4 regions of the Peteryoungia glycinendophytica genome follow, and region 1 is predicted to be linked to each of the others. Evidence: predicted binding sites of a transcription regulator. Region 1 holds the regulator's gene; each other region holds the start of a gene.
The links. Region 1 encodes LexA, which represses DNA repair genes until DNA is damaged. Its sites were predicted from a motif close to TGTTCNNNNTGTGTTCNG; they were not measured.

Region 1 (4,195 bases):
AGGACTTGTAGACGAGACCGAGACCCAGTTCGCGGCAGAGCTCGACGAGGCGCCCGGCAATCATGAAAGCATGGTCGCGGCTTTCCATCTGGCACGGGCCGGCAATCAGCGCAAAACGGCCCTTCTGCGAGAAAACGGCCTTGCCGGCACCTTCGCCGACCACGACTTCCGAATTGGTAGAAACGGTCATTTCGACTCCTCAAAGGCGTAGGCGACACCCTGCCCTGGCTGCGGCGCCACAACGAGCCGGGCGCCGATGGTTTGATAGGCGATGCCATTAGCAGCGAGGCAACGTGCTGTCACGCCGAGATCGTGGCTCACGACCACGACTGCAGCCCCCAGCAAGCCGCGCTCCGTCACTGGCGCTGCAAGTCCGTAATGGGCAGACAACCCGTCAGGCGTTAGGACATCCACCGTGGCATTGGCACATTTGATCGACAGCCCGAATGAATGAGCGGTGACGTCGCGCTGGTCGAGCACCGCTTCCAGGAGATACTGGAAGTCGCTCGGATTGTGTTCAGACAGCACGATGCGAGATAAGCAGGCTGCGGCATTTGCGTGCACCTGCAATGCCCCGCGATCCACGGGCAGAGGGTTTACCCGCTCACAGGAAAAAGCGAAGAAATCCGGAGATCGGAGATCCGCGGCGAAGGCCAACTTGAACGCCGCTTCCGCCGCACGCCCATCCGGGAAGCGGAACTGGCGCGAAAAACCCAACATCTCACCGCCGGACAGACCTTCTGCGACGAAACGGGCGTGATCCGCTTCGGCATCTGACGTCTTTACGACCACGGCCGACAGTCCCTCGCCACGACGAAACTGATAAGCCAAATCCCGGGCGACGAAAACGTTACCGGTGCGAGCCGCCTCCAGGCAATCCTCACGGCTTCCGACGGCCAGCGGTTCCAGATAGGTGTCATTCGCGAAAAAGACACAGGCATTCCGGGTGCCGAAGGGATGGGTGGCATCTGCAGCGACGGTGAAGCCGAGCCTGGTCAGGCGCTGGCGGGCGGTATCGAGATCGACGACCGGCAGCACGAGATGATCAACGGCACGAGGAGATTGGGAGACATGGGACATGAATGACGCTCTTTTCTCCCGTGCAATTAAGGCTGGGCAGACTGTTTTGTAAGGGTCTCGACCGACTGCCGGAGGGCGTCGATCTCGGCTCGGGTCTCGCGCAGTTCCTTCAGCACCTGCTCATCGATCTTGTGATGCAGCGCGAGAACCTCGATCTCGGCCTTCAGATTAATTTCATAGTCCTTCGCCGCCATGAAACGATCGCGTTCGGCCTGACGGTTCTGGCTCATCATGATGATGGGTGCCTGTATGGCCGCGATCATCGAGAGGATGAGGTTCAGGAAGATAAAAGGATAGGCGTCAATCGGTCGGGTCGACAGGATCACTGTGTTGAGGACAACCCAAGCCACCAAAAAGAACATGAACCCGATGATGAAGCTCCAGGAGCCGCCCACGCGGGCAATCGCATCCGCCAGACGCTGACCAAAGCTCGAACCAGCCAGAAAATCCTCGCCGGCATTGGTCGAGACCGTGCGCCGCTCCCTGGCTATCTTGAGAACTTTTTTCTCTGCCGACGAAAGTTCATCAACCTGCTTGCCAAGCAAGGTCTTTTCCAAATCTTTCAGCATGTTGGACTTCTCACTTGTTCTTCTCGGGGAATTGAAAGCCTTTTGCCCCGTCGCAAGTCGAACACATGGACAACGCGCTTCATGGCTTTCTCACGACAAGGACCAAGAGGCCTATCGCATTTTCGCGTGAGCTGTTCACGGAAATTTATCCACTTGCGGAACACAAATGGAACATATAGTGTCTGTTCTGGATTTGTTTCACCAATTGGGGCCTCGCCGATGCTGACGCGCAAGCAACAGGAACTGCTTCTCTTCATTCACGAGCGGATGAAAGAGTCGGGCGTGCCGCCTTCCTTCGACGAGATGAAGGACGCGCTCGACCTCGCCTCCAAGTCCGGGATCCATCGGCTGATCACCGCGCTTGAGGAGCGCGGCTTCATCCGCCGTCTGCCCAACAGGGCGCGTGCGCTCGAAGTCATCAAGCTGCCGGAGGCCTATACGCCGAGCCTGCAGCCGCGCCGGGGCTTCGCGCCGAGCGTCATCGAAGGCAGCCTTGGCAAGGCGCCGCCACCAGCCCCTGCCCGCACACCCGCTGCCGAGCAGACCTCTTCGGTCAGCGTTCCCGTCATGGGTCGAATCGCAGCCGGCGTGCCGATCTCGGCGATCCAGAACAACACGCATGACATCACCGTTCCGGCCGAGATGATCGGTTCGGGCGAACATTATGCGCTGGAGGTCAAGGGCGATTCGATGATCGATGCTGGCATCCTCGACGGCGACACGGTGATCATCCGCAATGCCTCCAATGCCAATCCGGGTGACATCATCGTGGCGCTCGTCGACGACGAAGAAGCGACGCTCAAGCGCTTTCGCCGGCGTGGCGCTTCGATTGCTCTGGAAGCGGCCAACCCAGCCTATGAAACCCGGATCTTCCCGCCGGATCGGGTGAAGATCCAGGGCAAACTGGTGGGCCTGATCCGCCGTTATCACTGAGAGTGAAGGTATTGGTCGCTTGACGGCTCCCCGACATTCGGCTCGTAGGTTTGCGATGCTGCGTGGAAATCCGTTACGTGTTCGCGGCCCGTCGCGTTAGTTCGCCAGTCGTATAGGCGGTGCATGGTCCAGGGGCGCGGCTGTCCGGTAAATGCGGCCGTGGCATTGATCACCTTGTCACCGGGCTCTCCGAATCGCAGTTCCATGGCGCCGGAGCTTCGCAGTGTCGTTGCGCTGATGAACCGCGCGCCCGAGCGGCAGTCTCTCATGCGAGCCCGTGCTGCAAGGATGACAATGTCGGCGACGTCGCAGGCAATGCCGGCGAGGTCGGCGCGATCAAGGGTCACCACCCTCCAGCCGCCGGACACCATGGCGGAGCAGGCTCCGCGGATACAGGTGAAGGCGTCAGACTTTGCTGCTCCTATCAGTTCCGTGAGAGTTTGCCGGGCCTGCTGGCTTGTCTGCTGATCCCAGCTCTTGCCGTTTTTCCAGTCCGCCGGTGGCGGCAAGACGGGCGATTTCAACTGGATGGGCGGCTGGTTACGTTTGACAGCGAGCGCCGGTTGCCATTGATCGAAGAGGAATGCAGGCGGTCGGCTTCGGTTTGTGGCGAGGCTTCCTGCCTCTCCCTCATTCTTTCCCCTGGGCCAGAAGCCAACCAGTCGGCCGTCTTCGCTGATGAAGAGATCTGCGGGTGTGTCGGGGGGACGGACTGCTGCTGCGGCGAGTGTGATTGCCAACAGCAGAGTTCCGGCGTGGCGCAACCAGGTGTGAAGCAGCGTCAGGAGCAGAAGCGCGGTCACGATCAGGATCGGAAACCATGCAGGCTGCCGCGCGACGAGCGCTCCGTCACCCCAGCCGGCGACCGTGTGGGCCATCACGAGGACCAGATCGAGCCCAAGGCCCATGATCCAGAAAAAGGGCGCATCTAGGCCGAAGGGCATGAGCAACATGGCGATGAAGCCTGCGGGCATGACGACGATGGAGATCAGCGGCATGGCCGCGAGATTGGCTTCGAGACCGTGAGTCGACAGGCGATGAAAATGTGTGACGGCGAAGATCGCAGTCGAGAGCCCGCCGATCAGCGAGGTCGCAAGCGTGCCCCCGATGAACTTAACGATGAAGCTGGCAAGTTTGGCAGTAGGAGACTTTGGAGCGGGCCATATCGAGCGTGGCCGGGATCGCCAGCCGGAATAGCCGGCGATCAGTGCCGCCGTCGCGGCAAAAGACATCTGGAAACTCGGCCCCATCACTGCCGATGGCTGGGCGATCAGGATCAGGGTCGCCGCCACCGAGAGGTTGCGCAGGCTGATCGCCGGGCGGTCGATGAGTACGGCGACCAGCATAACTGCCGTCATTAAATAGGCTCTGAGCGCGGATACCTGATAGCCGGAAATGAGGACATACGCGGTCGCGGCGAGCAAGGCACCGGCAGCTGCGACTTTCTTGATCGGATAGCGTTGCGCCAACACGGGCAGCAGGCAGAGCAAGCCGCGCAACCCGACGAAGAAGATCCCGGCGGCGAGCGCCATGTTCAGGCCGGAAATCGCGGTGATGTGCGCCAGCCCCGACAGTCGCAAGGCATCTGTCGCTTCCTTCGACATCGACCGCCG
Region 2 (4,195 bases), on a different contig from region 1:
CGACGCAAGGCTTCCGGATATCGAGGAAAGAGGCGCTCCATTTCTTCCGGAGGCTTCAAATAACGATCTGCATGACGTTCGCGCTCGAAGCCGACGGTATCGATCGTCGTATTATGGCGGATGCAGGTGACAATATCCTGGAGCTGGCGCCTGGCTGGCTCATGAAACAGCACGTCATTGGTGACAACCGTCTTCACGTTGAAGAGGGTCGCCAGCTTCGACAATTCGTGCAGTCGCAGTTGATCATTGGGTCGGCGCCTGAGACATAGCGACACATAGGCCCGGTCGCCAAAGATTTCTGCCAGTTTTCGAAGCTGGACCGCGCAGGTGTCATCGGCAAGATCGGGGACGAGAATAGCAAGCAGGCCATCACAAGACTGCGCGACATCGGCAAGGGTCAGGATGCAGTTGTCCTTGCCCCCACGGCTTTTGCCTAGCGTGATCAGCCGGGTGAGCCTCGAATAGGCGGCCCGGTCCGTCGGATAGACAAGGATCGACATGCCGTCGACTAAGTCGAGACGACAGCCAACCACCAGACGAACCCCTGTGGAACGCGATGCCTCAAGCGCACGCACGATGCCGGCAAGCGAATTGCGATCCACGACACCGATAGCGTCGATGCCAAGATCGCGTGCGGTGGCAAACAGGTCCTCCGCTGATGATGCGCCGCGCAGGAACGAAAAGTGGGTGGTGACCTGAAGCTCGGCATATCTCATGCAAAGATCCCCTGGACAAACCACTTGTGCGAGCCGGTGACGCCATCGACCCCGTCACCGGCGCGAAAGATCCAGAGACGTTCGCCGCCCTCGTCCTCGATGAGGAAGTAATCCCGAACGGCAGCCCATTCGGAGGTGCGCTGCCACCACTCGCCGAAAATCCGCTCGGGGCCGTCGGCGCGTCTCACTTTCCGGCGTTTTCCGCGCCACGTGACGGCAACTGGTGGATGGTCGGGCAAAAGCGCGATCACTTCGATCAATTCCGGATAGGCCAGCAGGCGGACCGGACGCGGCCAGTGATGAGACCAGGAGACGGTGACGTCGTCTGCCACAGCCGCGATACGCTGGACGCTACGTTCCGGCACGTCAGAGGCGACGGGAGCCAGCCGGTAAACCCGTTGCCCTCGATTGCCGAAGATATCGATGAGCGGTGTGATGTCCGGGACCTGGTCGTCAACAAGATCAGACGATCTCTGCGCTTCATCCAGCGGTTCTGCGAGGATGGCGATGAGCGTCAGTTTTTCGATGCCAAAGCCCGGATCAATCTTTTCCGTCCGGTCCCGGAACAGCTTGGTCAACCACGCCACGTCACGCGCTGGCTTGGCGGTCCCCGCCCGGATAGCCTGGTGGGTATTGTCGACCCGGTCGACGATGAGATCGGCTCGGCGAACTCCCAACCCCTTTCTCTGCAACGCATCGCAGAGCTGCACGACCAGGCGGCCGACATATTTGTTGATGGTTTCAGCGGCCCCGATTGGTTCCTGGAATGTGCGACTAACCTCAATCCATTCCGGGCTGCGAACAGGTTCGATCGGCTCGCTGAGGCGCCCAAAGGTCTGGTCGAGGCGACGCGCGATTTCGGGGCCGAAGCGAAGCGTCAGCGGTGCCCGCGCCGTAGCTGACAACTCGCCGATGGTGCGAAAGCCAAGGGTTTGTAGATCCCTGACGGTATTTTGAGGCAGACGCAGCAAGGAAATCGGCAAGTTCTCGACCGCGCGCACGGTTTCGCCAGCCGGCACGATGACAGTGGTCCGGTCGATCGCACGTGCACAGGCATGCGCGGCCCCCCAGGTATCTGCAATCGCGACACGCGCCGTCAGGCCCCTTGCAAGGAAGCGATTGGCGATGCCGGTCAGCATGAGACGTTCTCCGCCCCGAAGATGATCGGCACCATCCGTATCCATGACGATACCGTCAGACCCATCGACAGCAACGATTGGCGAATACTGGGCTAGTGCCCACAAGCTGATGCGCTCAAGGGCGGCTGCGTCCGCGGCCGGATCGGCATCGATCATCATCAGCCCCTGAAACAGGGCCTGGGCCTTTGCCGCTGGCATGCCGACACGCACACCAACTGCCTTTGCAGCCGCATCCGCCGCCGACACCCAGCGCTTTGAGCCGCTCTTTGCGATCACGGCAATTGCCTGCTCAGCCGGAATGGCGGGATCGGTGCGACGAATGCGATCCGTCGAAAGATCTGGAAGGTAGATCGATACGACCCTGGTCATCACATGCTCCAACGATAAACTCAGCACACTCGCCCGCACGCGATCTCATCAACTCCAGCAACCAGGTTGCGCGCCCCACGCCGGGTACCGGCAGCGCCCGGGATGGTAAGGCGCTGACCCGCCATCTGGTTGTGGAGGCGGTCGGTTGGCCAAAGTCATTCGCCTCCGTCTGTCGGCGCCATCGGCGCACCACAAGCGCCAGACTAGCCTTCTTCTCCGCGGCAAGCTGAAGCCGCCTGCTGGCCACCATTGGAAGGCGAACGAGTTCACCGACCACGGCACCCAGTCCGCCGTAGGAAAGCGCCTCCTCCATGGAGGCGAGCACGTCTTCTTCCCGATCGCCCTCGACGAAGATCACCCTGTTGGGATCAAGCCCTGCCTGCGCGAGTGCGGGGAAGAACAGATCCGGCCGTGTCAAACACCAGACGATCTTACCTTTGGTGCGGGCGGCAATACCCGCGACGAACAGGGCAGCCGCCGCACCATCAACTGTTCCGGCACCACCGCCGGCGAATTCATGCAATGCGCCGCGAGCAAGTCCACCACCTGGCAGCACCTGGTCGATCTCGGCGACGCCGAAAGGCAGACATGCGGACTGCTTCGTCCTCCCTCCCTCAAGACAGGTGATGCGATCACGTAAGTCCGCTATGACGTGCTCGCGCGCAGCCGCCATCGTTCACGCAAATCCTCTCGGTTCGTGTTGAGCTAATGAACGGTATCATGCCGTTTTCTCTGATGAAGTTCACGTTCTGTTCTGGCGAAGGGCGAGAGTCAAGCTCTTAAAAATGGGAAAATTCTCCTTCATTTTAGCAGAGAAAGAGATTCACGAGCCGAATCAGCGTGGTACGCTTCGCAGCGAAGTCGGTGCCACCAATGAAAATTATCGCTGAAAATGGCGGCACCGACTGACAATCGCGGCACCGCTTGCTGAAGACACATCGGTTCGAGATGCTTCGGACGCGAATGTATGTCTTGCAGCCTGGACGTCAGAAACGGAGGCTGGAATGTTCATTATTTGTTCTGGAGTCCTATGGTCAGTGCTGTTAAACTCACAGCAGGCGATATGGCTCGATGGAATGCAACAGGCCAAGCGGCCAGCTTCGCAACAAACGGAAAGACGGATAGGCACTTTTCAAGGATGACGGCATGACTTTGGCCTATCTGGACAAACTCAACGAGCAGCAGCGGAGTGCCGTTGAACACGGTATTGGCCTTCCGGACGGAGAGACGGCAGCGCCACTGTTGATCATCGCCGGTGCCGGCTCTGGCAAGACCAACACACTGGCACACCGGGTGGCACATCTGATCGTCAATGGAGCGGATCCCAGGCGTATTCTTCTGATGACATTTTCGCGGCGTGCCGCATCCGAGATGTCGCGCCGTGTCGAGCGGATCTGTAAACAGGTCCTCGGTGCCAATTCCGGTATCCTGACTGACGCACTATCCTGGTCCGGTACCTTCCATGGGATCGGCGCAAGGCTTTTGCGGATCTACGCCGAGCAAATCGGGCTGAACGTCGATTTCACCATCCATGATCGCGAAGACAGTGCCGACCTGATGAACCTTGCCCGTCACGAGCTCGGATTTTCCAAGACGGAAAGCCGCTTTCCAACCAAGGGCACGTGTCTCTCGATCTATTCGCGTGCGGTCAATTCGCAGACGCCCCTCAATGAGATCCTGCGGCTGCATTATCCATGGGTGGCGACTTGGGAAGAGCAGCTCAAACACTTGTTCGCGGCCTACGTCGAGGCCAAGCAGGCCCAGAACGTTCTCGATTACGATGATCTCCTGCTCTACTGGGCTCAGATGGTCAGCGATCCGGACCTCGCCGAAGATATCGGCAATCGCTTCGATCATGTGATGGTCGACGAATACCAGGACACCAACAGGCTACAGGCCTCGGTGCTGATGGCGCTCAAACCCGGGGGGCGTGGGCTGACCGTGGTTGGCGACGATGCACAGTCGATCTAT
Region 3 (4,195 bases), on a different contig from region 1:
AATTCCAGAAACCATTGAGGCCTGCCCACCCCCGGAACTGGCAGCTCCTCGGACGGCATCACACTCACCCGCCATCTGGTGGTTGACGCCGTCGGCTGGCCAAAATCATTCGCCTCCGTCTGCCTTCGCCATCGGCGGACAGCAAGCGCCATGGTCCCGGTTCGCTCGGCCGCCAGCTGCAGGCGTCGGGAACTGACCATCGGCAGGCGGACAAGTTCGCCGACGACCGCCCCGAGACCGCCAAACGACAGGCCCTCCTCCATATTGGCCAGCACATCTTCTTCCCGGTCGGACTCGACGAAAATCACGCGATCGGGGTGAAGACCGACCTGGGCAAGCGCCGGAAAAAACAGATCCGGTCTCGTCAGACACCAGATGACGGGCCCTTTGGTTCGCGCGGCTATTCCGGCAACGAAGAGCGCGGCGGCCGCGCCATCGACGGTACCCGAACCTCCGCCCGCGAACTCATGCAGCGCCCCGAAGGCAAGCCCGCCGCCCGGCAGGACCGCATCGAGCTCAGCCAGCCCGAATGGAAGACAGCCGGCACGTCTGGCCTGTGCACCCTCCAGCGACGCGATGCGCTCGCGCAAATCACAGATTACCTTCTGGCGGGCAGCAGTCATCGTTCACGGCTCCCTTCAAGGTCGCGTTGGCGGGATCGACATCATGTCGGGCGGGCAATATGTTCACTATCTGTTCTTATGCGCATGAAGAGTCAAGACGCATTGAGCCTAGGAATATTCGCCTAGCATTAGCGATCTTGAAGATTCCGAGCGGAATCAATCGCGTAAGGCCGAAAAGAATTTTTAGCGCAGTTTACGGGCGATCAGGCCTTGTCGGTGGATAGCGCGGACAGACGTCAAGTCGTCTTAATGTTCTTAAGCTTTTTGTGCTGCACTTCAGGCATGACAAAGCCTCCCAGGTCAACGCCACCCAGATCGAAGCCGCTTCTTCGTGACAGCGAAGCCCCGATCCGTTCGAAGCCGCGCAGGAAACGCAATCCGGCGCAGCCACAGCTGCTTTTCGATCCGATGCCCGATCGGGTCGAGCCGGCGCTGGCTGAGCTGAAGGCGCATCCGCCAAAAGGCGACCAGTGGAGCTGGGAGCTGAAATGGGACGGGTATCGCCTGGCGGTCCATATCGAGCCGCAAGGCGTGCGCATCCTCACACGCGGTGGCCATGACTGGACGCATCGCTTTCCTGAAATCGCAGAGGCTGGCCGTGCACTCGGGCCGGCGACCATGATCATCGATGGCGAAGCTGTTGTCCTTGACGCAGAAGGCCGGCCAGATTTCGGGCTGCTGCAGCAATCGCTTGGCGCTTCCGGCAAGACGGCTGGCAATCGGGCCTCGGACGCTATCCTCTATGCCTTCGATCTCATGTACCTTGATGGGCATGATCTGCGCGGGGTCGAATACCGCTCCCGCCGGCATCTTCTTGAGGACACGCTGAACGGACATGACGGCGCCATTCGTCTTTCAGAGACGCTCGATGTGGATCCCACTGTCCTGCTCGAGAATGTCTGCCGCCTCGGCCTCGAAGGCATCGTCGGCAAGCATCTCGATCAGCCCTATCGCTCCGGCCGCACCGGCGACTGGGTGAAGGTCAAATGCGTGCAGAGCGAAGCCTTCATGATCGTCGGCTATGAGCCATCGACGGCATCGCCGGGTGGGTTTGGCTCACTGGTGCTTGCTGCCTACGGCGGCCACGATCTCGTCCATGTCGGGAACATCGGCACGGGCTTTAGGCAAGCCGAGATGACCAGACTGCGCAAGATGCTGGATAGGCTGCGCTGGAAGCGCAAACAGCCGCCGGTGCCCTATCCCGGGAAAGCCGACATTGTCTGGGTGGAGCCGACGCTGATCGCCGAGATCGAGTTTCGGGCCTGGACCGGGGATGGCAAACTGCGGCATGCTTCCTACAAAGGCTTGCGGGAACGGCAGGACAACGCGGACGTTTACAAGCTCGACTAGCAAGCGGACGGAACACGTCGGGAGAAACTGCATCCGGTCGCAACGGAGGGGATTGCTGCCATGTGTAACCTTTATCGCATGGAAGACAAGGACTGGGTCGCGAAATGGGCCCAGGATGCCGAGAGCCTGATCAACCTGATGCCGGCCTACCAGATGAACCCCGACCAGATGGGGCCCATCGTCCGCAACACGGCCGACGGAAAGAAGCAACTCGTGCACGCGCGCTGGGGCCTGCCCTCACCGTTCTTCGTACAGAAGAAGGCTGCGGAAGGTCGGGCAGAGAAACTGAAGGCCAAAGGTCAGACCGTCGATATGGATGAGCTCATCCGCATGGAACCAGACCGGGGCGTAACCAATGTCCGCAAACTCAACCTGCCCCACTGGACGCGCTGGTTCGGCGTCGAGCATCGATGCCTGGTTCCCGTGACGAGTTTTGCCGAGCCGGATCCTTCAAGCCAGGAACCCGGCGGCAAGGTTCCGAATGCCTGGTTTGCCCGCGACGAGGCGAAATCACTGATGTTCTTCGCCGGCATCCATGTGCCGCAGTGGAAAAGCGTCCGAAAAGTCCGGGACGGCCTCACGACGGACAACCTCTATGGCTTTCTGACCACGGATCCCAACGATCTCGTTAGGCCGATCCATGAGAAGGCCATGCCTGTCCTGCTGCAGACGAAGGAAGAAACCGACGTCTGGATGTGGGCGCCATGGGAAGAAGCGAAGCACCTCGCCCGACCGCTACCGAACGATGCTTTGATCATTCTGGCGCGTGAGCCTTATGGGTCATCGATCGTATCGAAGTCTGGCGAACTCGTTGAGCAGCCTACCCTTCTGTAGGCGGACCAGGCGTCGGCGAGTTTTGGACCCTAACGGAATGGTTTGCGATCGGTGAGAATGGCGATATGTTCACCTTCCGTTCTGAGAACCAACCTTTCGCTTTGCTGCCAGAAGGACGATGATAAATACCTTTTCCGAGACCATCCGCAAAATCATCCATGTGGACATGGATGCCTTCTACGCCTCGGTCGAGCAGCGCGATAATCCGGAGCTGCGCGGTAAACCGCTGGCCGTCGGCGGTGCTGCCGCCCGAGGTGTGGTGGCGGCCGCCAGCTATGAGGCTCGCAAGTTCGGGGTTCATTCCGCCATGCCGTCGGTCACGGCCGCTCGCAAGTGCCCGGATCTGATTTCCGTAAAGCCGCGCCTCGAAGTCTACCGGGCTGTCTCGCAGCAGATCCGGGAGATCTTTGCCGAATATACGCCGTTGATAGAACCCTTGTCGCTCGACGAGGCATATCTCGACGTCACCGAAAGTCTCAAAGGCATGCCGGTCGCCACCGAGATCGCGCTGGAAATACGTGAAAGGATCAAGTCAGTTACCGGCCTAAATGCCTCTGCCGGTATCTCCTACAACAAGTTTCTGGCCAAAATGGCGTCCGACCTCAACAAGCCCAACGGCCAGGCGGTCATCACGCCGAAGAACGGGCCAGCGTTCGTCGAGCAGCTGGCGGTCAAGAAATTCCATGGCGTCGGCCCGGCCACGGCCGAGAAGATGCACCGGCTTGGCATTGAGACCGGCGCAGATCTGAAGGCAAAGTCCTTGCAGTTTCTCATCGAGCATTTCGGGAAATCGGGTCCATACTTCTATGGCATTGCCCGAGGCCTCGATGAGCGGCAGGTCAAGCCGGACCGAGTGCGGAAGTCGGTCGGCGCCGAGGATACGTTCAACGAGGATATCAACGATCTTGATCTCGCGACGAGCGAGCTGAGGCCTCTGGCGGACAAGGTCTGGAGTTATTGCGAAGCCAAGGCGTTGAGCGGCAAGACCGTCACCGTCAAAATCAAATACTCCGACTTCACGCAGGCGACGCGCAGCAGGACCATCGGCCTGCCCTTTGCCAACGGCAATCAGATTTTCGAGGTAGCAACCGGGCTGCTGGCGACGGTTTATCCATTCAAGCGGCCGGTGCGCCTGCTGGGCGTAACGCTATCGTCGCTCACCCAGGATCGTCACGGAGATAACGATCAGGATCAGTCGCAGCTGGATTTCGGGATGTAAGCAGAAACCAAAAAAGCCTGCCGCGGGAGGAGGTGCAGCAGGCTTTCGAAAGAGTTGAACAACGGCTGGGAGGAGGAGGGCCGCTGTTCCGTCAGGCAACCCTTGGGAGGAGGAGTGGGTTACCTGAGTGACGAAGCTTTGCGGGAGGAGGTGCATCGCTTCGTTGGGA
Region 4 (4,195 bases), on a different contig from region 1:
CTAAAGGACGCAGGATACAAGGTCGCAGCGAACTTCGCGGGTAATGAAGAAAAGGCCAAGGCTTTCGAAGCCGAGACCGGTATTCCCGTGTTCAAGTGGGATGTCTCAAGCTACCCGGCTTGCGCCGAGGGTATTGCCGCCGTCGAGGCGGCGCTCGGCCCCGTTGAAGTCCTGGTCAATAATGCAGGCATCACGCGGGACGCCATGTTCCACAAGATGACGCCCGAGCAGTGGGGTGAGGTCATCGGCACGAACCTCACCGGTCTGTTCAACATGACCCATCCGCTGTGGAGCGGCATGCGCGATCGCAATTTCGGTCGCGTCATCAACATCTCCTCGATCAACGGCCAGAAGGGTCAGATGGGGCAGGCAAACTATTCTGCTGCAAAGGCGGGTGACCTGGGCTTCACCAAGGCGCTAGCCCAGGAGGGTGCCGCCAAGGGAATTACAGTCAACGCCATCTGCCCCGGATATATTGGTACGGAGATGGTGCGCGCGATCCCTGAAAAGGTCCTGAACGAGCGGATAATCCCGCAGATCCCGGTTGGGCGCCTCGGAGAGCCTGAGGAAATTGCGCGCTGTGTGGTCTTCCTCGCTTCCGATGATGCTGGCTTCATCACGGGATCGACGATCTCTGCCAATGGTGGTCAGTTCTTCGTCTGATCACAATCGGCCGCACGCTGTTAAGGAACAGGGGCCGAGGACTGCGGCTAGAACTCTTAATATCCACCAGGCCGTATGGTTAACCAATTGTAATTCCACATTATCTAGCGGTGAACGAAACGAGAAAACATCTGCGTCTGCGATTCGTCGCTGATTCGTTCCGGGTTTGGTCGAGAGGTTAACGTTAAAACAGAAAAGGCCGCCGAACGTCGGTTCGGCGGCCTTTTCTGTGACGTCAGCGCTGTTAGCGGCAACGAGCTTCGTAGGTGCGGCCGTAGCGATCGCGATATACGCAGTAGCCGGCACGTTCCTGCGAGTTGCCGATCAGCGCGCCGGCGACACCGCCGACCGCTGCGCCGACTGCTGCACCACGGACATTGCCGGTTGCGACACCACCGATGATGGCGCCGGAAGCGGCACCGATGCCGGCACCGCGTTCAGTCTGCGTGCAGGATGCGAGAGGGGCGATCAATGCCAATGCCAAAAGGGTCTTTTTCATCGTCGTTTCCTTTTCCCTAGAGTTTAAATTCGACCCATCAACATCAGGATGATGAGGATGAGCAGTACCAGTCCGAGACCTCCCGACGGTCCGTAACCCCAGCCGCGGCTATAGCCCCAGCTCGGCAGTGCGCCGATCAGCAGCAGAATCAAAATGACGATGAGAATTGTACTCATGGGGGGCCTCTCCTAGCCGATGTGGAACATTGCGTCTTGTGCGGAGTGAACGCGACCGGGAGAACTTTGTTCCCGCCGGCGCGCTGCCCCCGCAAGCAGCCGCAGCGTTTGGCTCGCAGCGTTGCGAGTGATCAAAGGGTTGTTGTCTTGAGGGGTCTGCGGGGACAGAACCTCCAGCCCATCGACGAAAGCGCCGATCACCTTGTCTGTCCGCTCCCGATGCTCCACCATGGGGAGGTGTCCGCAGCGGCTGAAGACGACGGTTTGAACACGTTGCATCAAGCGAGAAACCCGCAACTGGTGCTCCGGTGGAACAATGGCGTCATTGGCGCCAATGATGTTGAGAACCGGCACCCGGATGCCATTCAGATCCCTCAGAAGCGTGGTATCCGACATAAAACGGATGCAGGCAGCGATGTCTTCCGGCCGGGCCTGCGCCAGTTGCTGGCGGACCTCTTCCATCGCATTGACAGCTTCGTCGCCCTGCCAAGGACAATTGCGGTCAAAGACGCATTCGATCGAGCCCCAGCGAAACTGCTCCGGTGTCGAAATCCAGCGCCTGAAAAATTGGCGAAACAGGAACGGCCCTATGTGGGGTGCGCGGAGCAGGCGGGCGGCGAGCCTCTCCTGCCCCTCAAAGCGGCCGCAGGCAAAGCCGCCGATCATAACAACTGAGCGAACCAGTTCCGGATAATCGCGGGCGATCAGCAGTGCCACGAAACCGCCGGTCGAATGGCCGATGAGCGTGACAGGGGCACCTGCGAAATCTCGCCTGATGGCTTCGGCATAAGCTTGAGCGACCTCACGCGCTTCAGGCGGCTGGCCGGGCTCGTCGAGATGCCATGGGTGATGCCCGGGCAACGGATAGCCGAGTGAATGTCCTCGACGCACGACCTCGGGCGCATAGGCCTCCCAAAAAGAAGGAGCCATGACCATTCCATGGATCAGCACGAAGTTCTGATCGGTTTCTTTTGATCCGATCGAATGGGGGGGCGGGGGCGTTAGCGTCATGATCATCACCTCAACCCCGCAACGTACGGAACAAGATCGAGGTTCCCTAGGCGGAACGCCGTGCCGATCGATCTCCATGACTGGTCGTGCAGATTCAGCATCTGGTGGCGCAAAGACCGGCGTGTTTCCACATCTAGCCGTGAACAAAATCGGATTCGGACGAGTGAGCGATTCGTCTCCGATTCGTTCGCCCGTTGTTCCTTGAGGAAAATACCGAGTCGGATCAGAGGTTTGAGATCAATTGTCCCGCCTATGGGACAAGCAGCTTGCCTTTGCCGGTGATCGTCGCCATGTGTTGGCCAAGGTCTGCCGGTGTCGAGGAGACAGGCGTCCGACAAGTTGGAGCGGTCATTGAATACCCACCCCATGATTTTGAGCGGTCGCGGCGTCTCTGCCGTTCTGGGGCCGACAAATACGGGCAAGACCCATTTTGCGATCGAACGCATGGTTGCGCATGGCTCGGGCATGATTGGCCTGCCGTTGCGCCTGTTGGCGCGCGAGGTCTACACCCGTGTGGTCGAGCGCGTCGGTGTCAAAAATGTCGCCTTGGTGACCGGCGAGGAAAAGATCAGCCCTCCGAACGCACGTTTCTCGGTGTGCACTGTCGAGGCCATGCCCCGCGAGACAAAGGTCGCCTTTGTCGCAATCGACGAGGTCCAGCTCGCCGGCGATCTGGAGCGCGGACACATCTTTACCGACCGGCTCTTGCATCTGCGTGGCCGCGAGGAAACGTTGCTGCTCGGCTCGGCGACGATGAAATCGATCCTGCTCCAGCTCCTGCCCGGGATCACCATTGTCGAGCGGCCACGCCTTTCGCAGCTCTTCTATGCGGGTCAAAAGAAGATTACGCGGCTGCCGCAGAGAACGGCCATTGTCGCCTTCTCCGCTGATGAGGTCTACGCCATCGCCGAACTGATCCGCCGACAGCGCGGCGGCGCTGCGGTTGTGCTCGGCGCACTCAGCCCGCGCACCCGCAATGCTCAGGTCGGTCTCTATCAGGAGGGCGATGTCGAATATCTGGTTGCCACCGATGCGATCGGCATGGGCCTCAACCTTGACGTGGACCATGTTGCTTTCGCCCAGGATCGAAAGTTCGATGGCTATCAGTTCCGCAATCTGAACTCCGGTGAGCTCGGTCAGATTGCCGGTCGCGCCGGCCGACACATCAAGGATGGCACGTTCGGCGTCACCGGACGCGTCAATCCCTTCGATGATGAACTGGTCGAGCGTCTGGAAACGCATGTCTTCGATCCGGTCAAAGTTTTGCAGTGGCGGACGGCACAATTCGACTACTCCTCGGTTACTGCTCTGCAGCGCAGTCTCGATGCCGCGCCGAGGATTGAGGGGCTCACTCGGGCGCTGCCGGCGACGGACCAGCAAGCCTTGGAGTTTCTCTCTCGCTATCCGGAGATCGCGGATATCGCAGATCGCCCCGATCGCGTGGAAAAGCTGTGGGAGGCCTGTGCTCTGCCCGACTATCGGCGCATTACGCCGGCACAGCATGCGGACTTGATTCAGAGTCTTTATTTCGATCTGGTTCGGCGCGGCACGGTGAATGAAGATTTTCTCGCCGATCAGGTCCGCCGAGCGGATCGCACAGACGGCGAAATCGATACATTATCTGCACGAATCGCGCAGATAAGAACTTGGACTTACGTGTCGAATCGGCCCGGCTGGCTTGCCGATCCGACACACTGGCAAGAAAAGACGCGGGAAATCGAAGACCGATTGTCCGATGCGTTACATGAACGGTTGACGAAACGCTTTGTTGATCGCAGGACATCTGTGCTCATGAAGCGCTTGAGAGAGAATGCAATGTTGGAAGCTGAAATCAGTGTGAACGGCG

Region 2: a site for LexA is predicted at 2,964-2,981, ahead of FJQ55_RS23710 (ImuA family protein). Genes of this name have one in related genera too.
Region 3: a site for LexA is predicted at 2,874-2,891, ahead of dinB (DNA polymerase IV). Genes of this name have one in related genera too.
Region 4: a site for LexA is predicted at 2,534-2,551, ahead of FJQ55_RS15860 (helicase-related protein). Genes of this name have one in related genera too.

What each region holds. Positions count from the first base shown of each region.
Region 1 is NZ_VFYP01000001.1:1,951,366-1,955,560, reverse strand. Features, by position in the region: gene kdsA (3-deoxy-8-phosphooctulonate synthase) at 1-190, opposite strand, end outside; gene FJQ55_RS09605 (VOC family protein) at 187-1,080, opposite strand; gene FJQ55_RS09600 (DUF1003 domain-containing protein) at 1,107-1,649, opposite strand; gene lexA (transcriptional repressor LexA) at 1,869-2,582, shown strand; gene FJQ55_RS09590 (ComEC/Rec2 family competence protein) at 2,576-4,195, opposite strand, start outside.
Region 2 is NZ_VFYP01000004.1:17,185-21,379, forward strand. Features, by position in the region: gene FJQ55_RS19200 (error-prone DNA polymerase) at 1-716, opposite strand, end outside; gene FJQ55_RS19205 (Y-family DNA polymerase) at 713-2,224, opposite strand; gene FJQ55_RS23710 (ImuA family protein) at 2,145-2,897, opposite strand; gene FJQ55_RS19215 (ATP-dependent helicase) at 3,371-4,195, shown strand, end outside.
Region 3 is NZ_VFYP01000006.1:5,719-9,913, forward strand. Features, by position in the region: gene FJQ55_RS21100 (ImuA family protein) at 1-623, opposite strand, end outside; gene ligD (non-homologous end-joining DNA ligase) at 906-1,973, shown strand; gene FJQ55_RS21110 (SOS response-associated peptidase family protein) at 2,034-2,807, shown strand; gene dinB (DNA polymerase IV) at 2,926-4,026, shown strand.
Region 4 is NZ_VFYP01000002.1:253,653-257,847, reverse strand. Features, by position in the region: gene phbB (beta-ketoacyl-ACP reductase) at 1-663, shown strand, start outside; gene FJQ55_RS15875 (YMGG-like glycine zipper-containing protein) at 908-1,162, opposite strand; gene FJQ55_RS15870 (DUF3309 family protein) at 1,186-1,338, opposite strand; gene FJQ55_RS15865 (alpha/beta fold hydrolase) at 1,351-2,427, opposite strand; gene FJQ55_RS15860 (helicase-related protein) at 2,716-4,195, shown strand, end outside.